Regions from separate parts of the Janthinobacterium sp. GW823-FHT06H09 genome, predicted to be linked through region 2. Evidence: predicted binding sites of a transcription regulator. Region 2 holds the regulator's gene; each other region holds the start of a gene.

Region 1 (3,276 bases), on a different contig from region 2:
GATGGTCTGGTCCAGCACGCGCGACGTGGCGGCGATTTCGTCATTGCCCGGCTTGTTGGGGGCGCTGGCCATCAGCTTGCCCGCCGCCAGGTCTTGCACGGCGTCGGCAATGCCGCGGATTTCCACCAGCATGGCGCGGCGCACCAGCATGGTCACCACGATGGAGACGAGGATCGATAGCGCCACCGTCAGCAGCAGGCTCCAGCCCAGGCTGCGGAACTCGGCGCTGGCCGTCGCGTGGGCTTGGCTGCTGAGCGTTGTTTCCAGGGCAGACAGTTGCGCCAGCTGCGTATTGAACTGGACGAATTGGGTTTCCGCCTTGAGCATGGAGTTGGTGGCGATCGACTGGTCCATCTGCGCCATTTCCATGGTTTCCAGTACGGCCTTGCGATAGCCGGCCAGGGCCGTGATGGCCGCATCGACCAGGGTGCGCTCGGCACCCGTGGCCGTGGAACGCAGCGTGCCCAGCTGGGCGCCGATGGCCGCGTGGCGCGCCTTGATCTGTTGCTCCAGCGCATCGAGGCGGGCCTTGGCGAAGCTGCCATTCGTCCATGACAGCAGCTGGTACATATTGCCATGTACGTGCTTGGCCTCGCCTAGTACGTCCGCGGCCGCCTTCAAATGCGTAATGCGTACCCGCACCATGTTTTCCAGCGAGGCATTTTGCCGCACCATGCCATACCAGGCGCCGCTCGAGCTGAGTATCAGCAACAGCAAGACCAGGGTGGGCGCCAGCAATAATTTTGGTCCGATGCGTAATTGATTGAGCATGCTTGACTCCTGGCTATGGCTGATCAAACCGCAGGCGGCGCGCGGCGTGCACGCCGCCCCTGCCTTATTTTTTGTAGATGCCCGCTTCCAGCACCACATCGTTGACGCGCAGGATGTACGTGGTCTTCGGCTCGATCTTGCCGCTGGTGGGATTCTTGTACTGGTAATCGACCCAGCCCTTGCCCTGTTTTTGCGCCAGCTCGATGATTTCACGCCGATATTTCTTGCCATTCGCGTCCGGCACATCCGTCAAATCCTTGCCGACGATGGAAGGATTGATCGGGTGGGCCAGCACGATGCCCGTCTTGATGTCGCGCATGTCCACGTACAGCGAGCCCTGCACGAAGTCCGGGTCTTTCGCCGTGATTTTCTTCATCATTTCTTCCTTGCCATGCGCCTTCATGAAGGCGGCGCCCCGTTCGGCCATGGCGATGGCGTCTTTTTCCGTTGGTTCGACCGCGGCACTGACGCTGCCGCCGGCAAATGCCAGGCACAGCAGGCTACCCGTGAATAAGCGTTTCATGAAAGCTCCTTGTGATATCGAGGGATGTGTTGCCAAGCCGTAATTTACGTCGCCGACAGTCCCATCAAATTGCGGTGGAACAAACTTAGGTGTTGCTTGTAGGCAGCATGCAACGTATCGACCGCTTGTTGATATGTAGCAATTTGGTTCTTATAGGCAAGAACTATGATGACTTTCACAGCATGCCGCGCTGGACTGGCATGGAGAGGAAAAAGCTGGAATTGGCCGATATACGGCCGATTTCATGAAAGTTGTCGCCATTTACAGGCAAGGAGCTGATCGTGTCCGCACTCATTACCGAGCCGTCTGCACCCAAGTTCAAGCCGTACACGCGGCAAACCATTCAACAGGCGCGGCAGTGGGAATGGCTGCCGGAAGAGCAGCGCGAAGCCGTGCAAGTGGTCTCGCACGTCTTGCCGTTTCGCACCAATGAATATGTGCTTGATCAGTTGATCGACTGGAACAACATCCCTGACGATCCCATCTACCGCCTCGTCTTTCCCCACCGCGACATGCTGCCGCCGGAGCAGTACGCGCACCTGCGCGACCTGGTGCTGGTGCAGCGCGACAAGGCGGCCATCGACGCCTATGTGCATGGCTTGCGCCTGGGAATGAATCCCCATCCTGCCGGGCAAATGACGCATAACGTGCCGCGGGTCAACGACGCGCCCGTGCGCGGCCTGCAGCATAAGTATGCGCAGACGGTGCTGTTTTTTCCCAGCGCGGGCCAGACCTGCCACGCGTATTGCACTTTCTGTTTTCGCTGGCCCCAGTTCGTCGGCATGGACGACATGAAGTTCGATGCGCGCGAATCAAACGAGCTGGCCGCCTACCTGAAACTGCATCCGGAAGTGACGGACGTGCTGATCACGGGCGGCGACCCGATGATCATGAACACGCGGCAACTGGCGGCCTACCTGGAGCCGCTGCTGGCACCGGGCCTGGAACACATCCAGAACATCCGCATCGGCACCAAGGCGGTGGCGTATTGGCCGCAGCGCTTTGTCTCGGACCGCGATGCGGATGACTTGATGCGCCTGTTCGAGCGCATCGTCAAGGCGGGCAAGAACCTGGCCGTGATGGGCCATTACAGCCACGCCGTTGAGTTGCGCCAGGACATCGCCCAGCAAGCCGTGAAACGCATCGTTTCCACGGGCGCCACCGTGCGCATGCAGGGGCCGCTGATCCGCCACATCAATGAAGATCCGGCAAGCTGGGCCGAACTGTGGCAGACGGGCACGCGCCTGGGAGCGATTCCGTATTACATGTTTGTGGAACGGGACACGGGCCCGCGCGGTTATTTCGAGTTGCCGCTGGCGAAGGCGCACGAAATTTTCCAGGCCGCCTACCAGATGGTGTCGGGCCTGTCGCGCACGGTGCGGGGACCGTCCATGAGCGCCTTTCCCGGCAAGATCGTCATCGACGGCATCGTCACCATCAATGGCGAAAAACTGTTTGCCCTGCAATTCTTGCAGGCACGCAACCCGGACTGGGTGCGCCGGCCGTTCTTTGCGAAATTCGATGCGGAAGCGACGTGGATGGACGATTTGAAGCCCGCGTTCGGCCACGATAAATTCTTCTTCGAGACGGATGAACCTGTGCCGCAGCTGCCGCATAAAATCATCCGCCTGGCGCAGGCTGCCTGAGCATGCACGCGGCCGGTGCGCCCGCCCGTTCCGGCGTGGCCGTGTTTTGCCTGGTATTTATGCCGTTTGCGCTCGGGCATTACCTGTCGTGCCTGTTGCGCGGCGTCAATGCCGTGCTGACGGCGGAATTGCTGGGCGCCATCGCCCTGACGCCAGCGCAGCTGGGCCTGCTGACCAGCGCCTTTTTTCTCGCCTTTGCGCTGGTGCAATTACCGGTCGGCATGGCGCTGGACCGCTACGGCCCCCGCACCGTGCAACTGTGGCTGCTGGCGCTGGCGGCCCTGGGCGTGTGGTTGTTCAGCCGGGGCCACAGCTTTGCCGAGCTGATGTGGGCGC
Region 2 (3,276 bases):
CGTCGCTGGCCCTGCGCACGCCCCTGAAAATGGACGTGATCCGCGACCGCGGTTCGATGGGACGCGAGGTGGAAGACGGCATGATCGAAAACGTCTATCGTCTGCAGATCATGAACACCTCGGAGCAAAGCCAGCACTTTAAAATCAGCGCTTCCGGCTTGCCGGGCCTGACCTTGCTGACGCGCGACGAAGTGACCTTGCAGCCGACGGAAACGCTGGGCTGGCCGATCCGCCTGCGCGTGCCGCACGGCGTCGGCGAGAAGGGCTCGAACAAGATTGCGATCGAATTGCACTCGCTGGACGACCCGTCGCTGCACGTGCGCGAAAGCGCGGTGTTCATCGTGCCGCGGTGATGTTGATTTGGGGTCGGCCCCTCCGGGTCCGACCCCGTTATTTCGCCGTAGGGGTATCATCAATCATGCGTTAGGGTCACTTGATTTTCAACCCGGAAGCAAAAGCTGGAGTCGGACCCAAAGGGTCCACCCCCAAGGAGAACACAATGTCCGACAGTCTGAAACTGCAACCTCCCGTTGCCCCGTGGTACAAACACCGCTGGCCATGGCTGCTGATGATCGGTCCCGGCCTGTCCGTGGTCGTCGGCAGCTTCATGGGCTATATCGCGTTTACGCAGCCCGATGCGCTGGTGGTGGGCGACTATTACAAGCAGGGCAAGGCGATCAACCAGGATTTGAAGCGCGACACGATCGCCAGCGACCTGGCCATGGATACGACCCTGTCGTATGACGTCGCTGCAGCGCGCCTGAGCGGCTCCGTGCACAGCTTCGGCAAGGCGTACCAGGGGCCTTTGCAGCTGCACCTGGCGCATGCGACCCTGCCGGAAAAGGATATCAAGCTGCTGGTGCAGCCCGATGCGGCCGGCAATTTTTCCGTGGCGCTGCCGATGCTCGAGCGCAGCCGCTGGCAAGTGCTGGTGGAAAACGACAAACGCGAGTGGCGCCTGTCCGGCATCTGGACCTGGCCCGTGCAACGCAGCATCGCGCTGCATGCGGATGAAGAGTTATAACGTACAGCGCCGGGAAAAAACCGTAGCGAGCGGCAGTGATTTGTGGCTGAGAAGCACAGCTGTGCTATAGCACAGCGAGCATCGCAGGCCGCAAAGCACGACGCGCAGTAGGTTTTGACGGTGCTGTTACTTGCAGACGTCGGTGCCGGCTGTAATGGCTTTTAACTTGGCCGGCTGCAAGATCTCGATCTCGCGGTTGGAGACGCGCAGCCAGCCTTCCTTCTTGAATTTCGACAATAAACGGCTGACGCTTTCGATGGTCAGGCCCAGGTAGTTGCCGATTTCCTCGCGCGACATGCGCAACTGAAATTTGCTGGCCGAATAGCCGCGCGCTTCATAGCGCGACGCCAGGTTGACGATAAAGGCGGCAAAACGCTGCGTCGCCTGCATGTTGCCCAGCAACAGCATGACACTTTGCTCGCGCGTGATTTCCTGGCTCATCATGCGGTGGAAATGGCGCAGCAGGGTCGGCATATTGCCCAGCAATTGTTCCAGGCTGGAAAACGGGATTTCACACACTTCGCTGTCTTCCAGCGCCACCGCATTACAGTGGTGGCGGTCGGCGCTGATGGCGTCCATGCCCAGCAGTTCGCCAGCCATCTGAAAACCCGTCACCTGCTCTTCGCCGCCCGGATTGATCTGGTAGGTCTTGAAGTGGCCCAGACGGATCGCATACAGGTTCTGGAACGAGTCGCCGATGCGGAACAGCGAAGCGCCGCGCACGATCTTGCGGCGGCGGCCGATGATCTGGTCCAGTCTGTCCATGTCGCCCACGTCGAGGCCCATCGGCAGGCACAATTGATGCATGCTGCAGGTCGAGCATCGCGCACGCAACGCTTCCACGGTCACTGTGGGCGAGGTTGGAGTGAGTAGCGCTTCAGTCATGTCGGTACCTTTTAGAAAATGCAACAACAAGTTTACTGCATACAGGGTTGCCGTGTGCCAATTTCACCGCAATTTCGCTGAATAAACGACGTTCCGACTTTAATTATATGGCAACATCGTCAAAAGCCCATGCGGAGAGGGCAATTTGCGTGGCGGCGCTTGCCAAGCTGGGGTATTGATAGGAAAATTCCTGACAGCATTATCTGCCGCCTGTGCCGCCCGGTACTGAAAAGGAAATCATGAAGCCTCTCGGCATCAAAGCAAAAGTCGCGCTGGCCACCAGCCTGACCTCGATCGCCATGATCGCGCTGGTCACCATGATCCAGGTGCAGCACATGCGCGACGATTTCACCAAGGTACTGTTGAGCCAGCAGTCGTCCCTGATCAGCCGCACCGCCGCCGAGCTCGACGACAAGCTGGGCATGCTGCTGCAGATCGTCACCCTGACGGCCCGGCAGCAGCCGCCAGAACTGATCACCCAGCCCGCCCAATTGCGCGACTACTATTCGCGCCGCTCGATGCTGGTGCTGTTCGACGACGTGCTGGTGCTCGACGCGCACGGCGCCGTCGTGGCCGACATGCCGGAAGTGGCGGGGCGCGCCGGGATCAACGTCGCCGAGCGCGAGTATTTCCAGACCGTGCTGCGCACGCGCCAGCCCATGATCACCGAGCCGATGCTGGGCAAATCGAGCGGCATGCCCATCGTGCAGATGGTCGCGCCCGTGCTGGGCGCCGATGGCCAGGTGGCCGGCGTGGTGATCGGCGTGCTGCGCCTGTACAAGGATAACCTGCTGGGGAGGTTGCGCTCAGAAAAGATCGGCAAGAGCGGCTATTACTTCGTCCTCACGCGCGGCGCCGTGCCGCGCTATGTGCTGCATCCCGACACCAGCCGTTTGCTGCAGCCGCGCCTGCCGAACGCCAACCTGACGACCACCCGGCTGCTGAAGGACGATGGCGAAGGCACCATGGTCAGCACCAACAGCCGCGGCATCACGGCCGTCAACAGCTTCAAGCGCCTGAAATCCGTAAATTGGCTGCTGGCCGCCTCGCTGCCCCTCGACGACGCCTTCGAACCGTTCGACGGCGTGCTGTACCGGCTGGTGCTGTGGAGCATCCTCGCCTCGCTGCTGGCCGCAGCCGTGCTGGGCTGGGTCACCGTGCGCCTGCTCTCGCCGCTGGTGCGCCTGCGCGACACCCTGCAGGCGCTGCGCGCCAGCGGCAGCCGTTTCACTCCCGTGCCCGTGCAGCAGCGCGACGAGATCGGCGAGCTGACGGAAGCGTTCAACGGCCTGATGAGCGAGCGCGACCGCTTGCAGCAGGAGCTCGAATCGCGCGCGGCGGAGCTGGAACAGGAGCGCGACCGGGCC
Region 3 (3,276 bases), on a different contig from region 2:
AAACCACTGCGTGATGTCGGCGTGGGAATCCTTGCGGATGTTCAGTTCGATGGACTGGGCATCGTCGGCGCGCAGCACCTCGATCGCGCCGGCGTCGAATTGCTGGCTGATTTTAATGGTCATGAGTGTTCCTGATAAAAACGTATGGGTTTTGCATCGTGTGCAATGGCGCGATGATACCTGTTTTGCGGTGGCCTTTGTGCTGGCGCAAACGATGACGGACATGCTTTGCTAACGTGGAAGCTCCGACATGGGGAGATCATCATGGACGACCATAGCAACCACATACGCGAACTGGAAAAGAAAATCAGCGCCCTCAGCGACGCGCTGGCGCACCTGGGCAAGGGCACGACCTTGCAGGAATTGCTGCGCATCATACGTTTCCCCGGCTACACGACGCCGGCCGAATTCACCTTCAACGTCGCCATCCTCGACACCATGCTGGTGCAGGCCAATGCGCTGGAAAAGCTGGGGCAGGATTTGCTGGCGGGGGCCAAGCAGGTGGTGGCAAAACAGTGAGCAGGCGGTGACTTACAACACCTAACAAAACCGTAGCGAGCGGAAGGGAGTTGTGGTTGAGAAGCGCAACTGTACGAAGGTACAGTGAGCATCGCAGGCCGCAAATACCGACGCGCAGTAGGTTTTGATAGGTGTTCTTATTCCTGAACACCTGAAAAATGGCCAGGGCAAGGCGCAGGGCCGCAGGCAGTACGAACGTACGCCCAGGCCCTGCAACGCCGCCATGGACGTTTTATCAGGTGTTCAGTCCGCCGAAGCGTTCGTAAAACCACGGCTCCACGTCCGGCGCGTGCTCATCCTCGCGACGCAGGGTGGCCAGGATGTGTTCCTCTGCAGGAGCATACGTGATGCGGTACAGGTCGCGCGCCAGCGCATAGGCTTGCGTGCCAGGCCACGGTTCGGGCAGCAGTTCGACGGGCAGTTGCGGGTCGTGCAACTGCACGCGACGGTAGGCGTGCGTCAGCAGCGAGCGGATGACGAACGCTTGCTCCGCATCGAACACGGGTTCTTCCTGCAGCAGGGTCAGCAGCGGCTGGAAGCTGGCGATGAATTTTTCGTAGCCAGCCATCACTTCCGACAAGTCCCAGCAGTCGCCCACCATGTCGCGCAGGGGACGCGTGCTGACGCCTGGCAATTCCGTGGTGTGGCAGACATACAGCTTGCCCTGCACCTCGTTGCGCACGAGGATATCTTCCAGCGCCTCCGCATTGCTGGCCGGATGGCCAAAGATGCCGGGAGAGATCAAGCCGTAGCCCGCCCACAATAATTCCTTGCGCAGCGCGCCCCGTTCGGCGGCGCCGATGCTGCCGGCCGGACCGATCACCAGGGTCCAGCTGCCATCCCAGTGCACGACCAGCGGCGCGTAGATGCGGCGGTAGGCGCGTTCGAAGCGGGCCAGCGCCTCCGGGCGTATCGCATAGGCGCTGCGGCGGCCGTCGCGCTGCGAGCTGAGCCAGCCTTCCTGCGCCAGGCGGAACACGCTGGTGCGCAATAGCCGGTCATTGACGCCGAATGGCGCCAGCAGTTCGATCAGGCTGCCCAGCCAGATGGCGCCGCCGCGCGGCACGATGGCGTCGCCGAAGATGGTCATCACCAGGGACTTCGAGCGCGGTGGGTCGCTTTCCAGGAAATCGGCTATCCATGCCGTGCAGCGGGTGTTCTTCATGTGGTTCCGGTCTGGCCGTGTTGCGGTCGGTTCAATAAAAGCAGCAGTTTACTTGGCTGCGCGGGTAGCGCGGCAATAATTTGCCGGAAGCGCGGGTAGCGCCCCATGGTGTTTTCTCATAAGCAATATCATACGCACAAAAAAGCTGCACAAGATACGATTTTTTAAAATGATTCACATCAAGTGTATGCAAATCGTTTTTTGTATCGTATTATCTGTTTATCGCACCGCGTTGCTGCGCAAAATCAAAGACATGGGAGACACATCATGTACGCACAAATGGTTGAAACCGGCCTCAAGAACGTCCGCTCCATCGACGACATGGGCCAGGAAGAGCGCGCTTTCCAGGCGCGCATCGACGAAGGCATCAAGATCGAGGCCAAGGACTGGATGCCGGACGCCTACCGCAAGACTCTGATCCGCCAGATTTCGCAGCACGCGCACTCGGAAATCGTCGGCCAATTGCCCGAAGGTAACTGGGTCACGCGCGCACCGACCCTGAAACGCAAGTCGATCCTGCTGGCGAAGATCCAGGACGAAGCGGGCCACGGCCTGTACCTGTACAGCGCCGCGGAAACCCTGGGCGTCTCGCGCGACGATTTGCTCGCTGCCTTGCACTCGGGCAAGGCCAAATATTCCAGCATCTTTAACTATCCGACCCTGTCGTGGGCCGACATGGGCGCCATCGGCTGGCTGGTCGACGGCTCCGCCATCATCAACCAGATTCCCCTGTGCCGCTGCTCCTACGGTCCGTATGCGCGCGCCATGATCCGCGTCTGCAAGGAAGAATCGTTCCATGCGCGCCAGGGCTACGACATCATGATGTCGCTGTGCAAGGGTACGCCCGCACAGAAAGCCATGGCGCAAGATGCCTTGAACCGCTGGTGGTGGCCGTCGCTGATGATGTTCGGCCCGTCCGACGCCGCCTCCGTCAACAGCGCCCAATCGGCGCAATGGCGCATCAAGCTGTTCTCGAACGATGAATTGCGCCAGCGCATGGTCGACCAGACCGTGCCGCAAATCGAATACCTGGGCCTGACCGTGCCCGATCCCGACCTGAAGTTCAACGCGGAGACGGGCCACTATGAATTTGGCGAGATCGACTGGGCCGAGTTCAACAATGTCCTGAAGGGCAATGGCCCGTGCAACCGCGAGCGTTTGCAAACGCGCGTGAAAGCGTATGAAGACGGCGCATGGTTCCGCGATGCCTTGGTCGCCTATGCCGACAAGCAAGCCGCTAACAAAGCAGCAGCGTAATTACATAAGACAGATAGGGGATAGCAACATGAGCAAAGAATGGCCTTTGTGGGAAGTTTTCATCCGCAGCCAGCACGGCCTGGCGCACAAGCATGTAGGTAGCCTGCACGCTTCCGACGCCGCGATGGCGGTCAACCATGCGCGCGACGTCTACACGCGCCGCAATGAAGGCGTGAGCATCTGGGTGGTGCGCGCGGCCGATATCGTCGCCAGCAGCCCCGGCGACAAGGGCGCCCTGTTCGAACCGTCGAACAGCAAGGTGTACCGCCATCCCACCTTCTTCCCGATGCCGGAAGAAGTCAAGAACCTGTGATGGGAGCGCCTGCAATGGATGA

What was found. The regulator FNR, encoded in region 2, switches genes on or off when oxygen is low (the NO sensors DNR and NnrR bind a similar motif). The targets are predictions, from matches to a motif close to TTGATNNNNATCAA.
Region 1: the regulator FNR is predicted to act here: its motif matches at 1,423-1,436, upstream of AC1Q6X_RS14590 (KamA family radical SAM protein).
Region 3: the regulator FNR is predicted to act here: its motif matches at 1,854-1,867, upstream of paaA (1,2-phenylacetyl-CoA epoxidase subunit PaaA).

Annotation. Positions count from the first base shown of each region.
Region 1 covers NZ_JBXAHC010000007.1:332,755-336,030, forward strand. The annotation lists gene AC1Q6X_RS14580 (methyl-accepting chemotaxis protein) at 1-771, opposite strand, end outside; gene AC1Q6X_RS14585 (cache domain-containing protein) at 836-1,294, opposite strand; gene AC1Q6X_RS14590 (KamA family radical SAM protein) at 1,576-2,940, shown strand; gene AC1Q6X_RS14595 (MFS transporter) at 2,943-3,276, shown strand, end outside.
Region 2 covers NZ_JBXAHC010000005.1:352,371-355,646, reverse strand. The annotation lists gene ccoG (cytochrome c oxidase accessory protein CcoG) at 1-353, shown strand, start outside; gene AC1Q6X_RS10765 (FixH family protein) at 500-1,024, shown strand; gene fnr (fumarate/nitrate reduction transcriptional regulator Fnr) at 1,151-1,909, opposite strand; gene AC1Q6X_RS10755 (response regulator) at 2,149-3,276, shown strand, end outside.
Region 3 covers NZ_JBXAHC010000007.1:348,221-351,496, forward strand. The annotation lists gene AC1Q6X_RS14645 (M14 family metallopeptidase) at 1-123, opposite strand, end outside; gene AC1Q6X_RS14650 (hypothetical protein) at 265-519, shown strand; gene paaX (phenylacetic acid degradation operon negative regulatory protein PaaX) at 755-1,684, opposite strand; gene paaA (1,2-phenylacetyl-CoA epoxidase subunit PaaA) at 1,952-2,941, shown strand; gene paaB (1,2-phenylacetyl-CoA epoxidase subunit PaaB) at 2,970-3,254, shown strand; gene paaC (1,2-phenylacetyl-CoA epoxidase subunit PaaC) at 3,269-3,276, shown strand, end outside.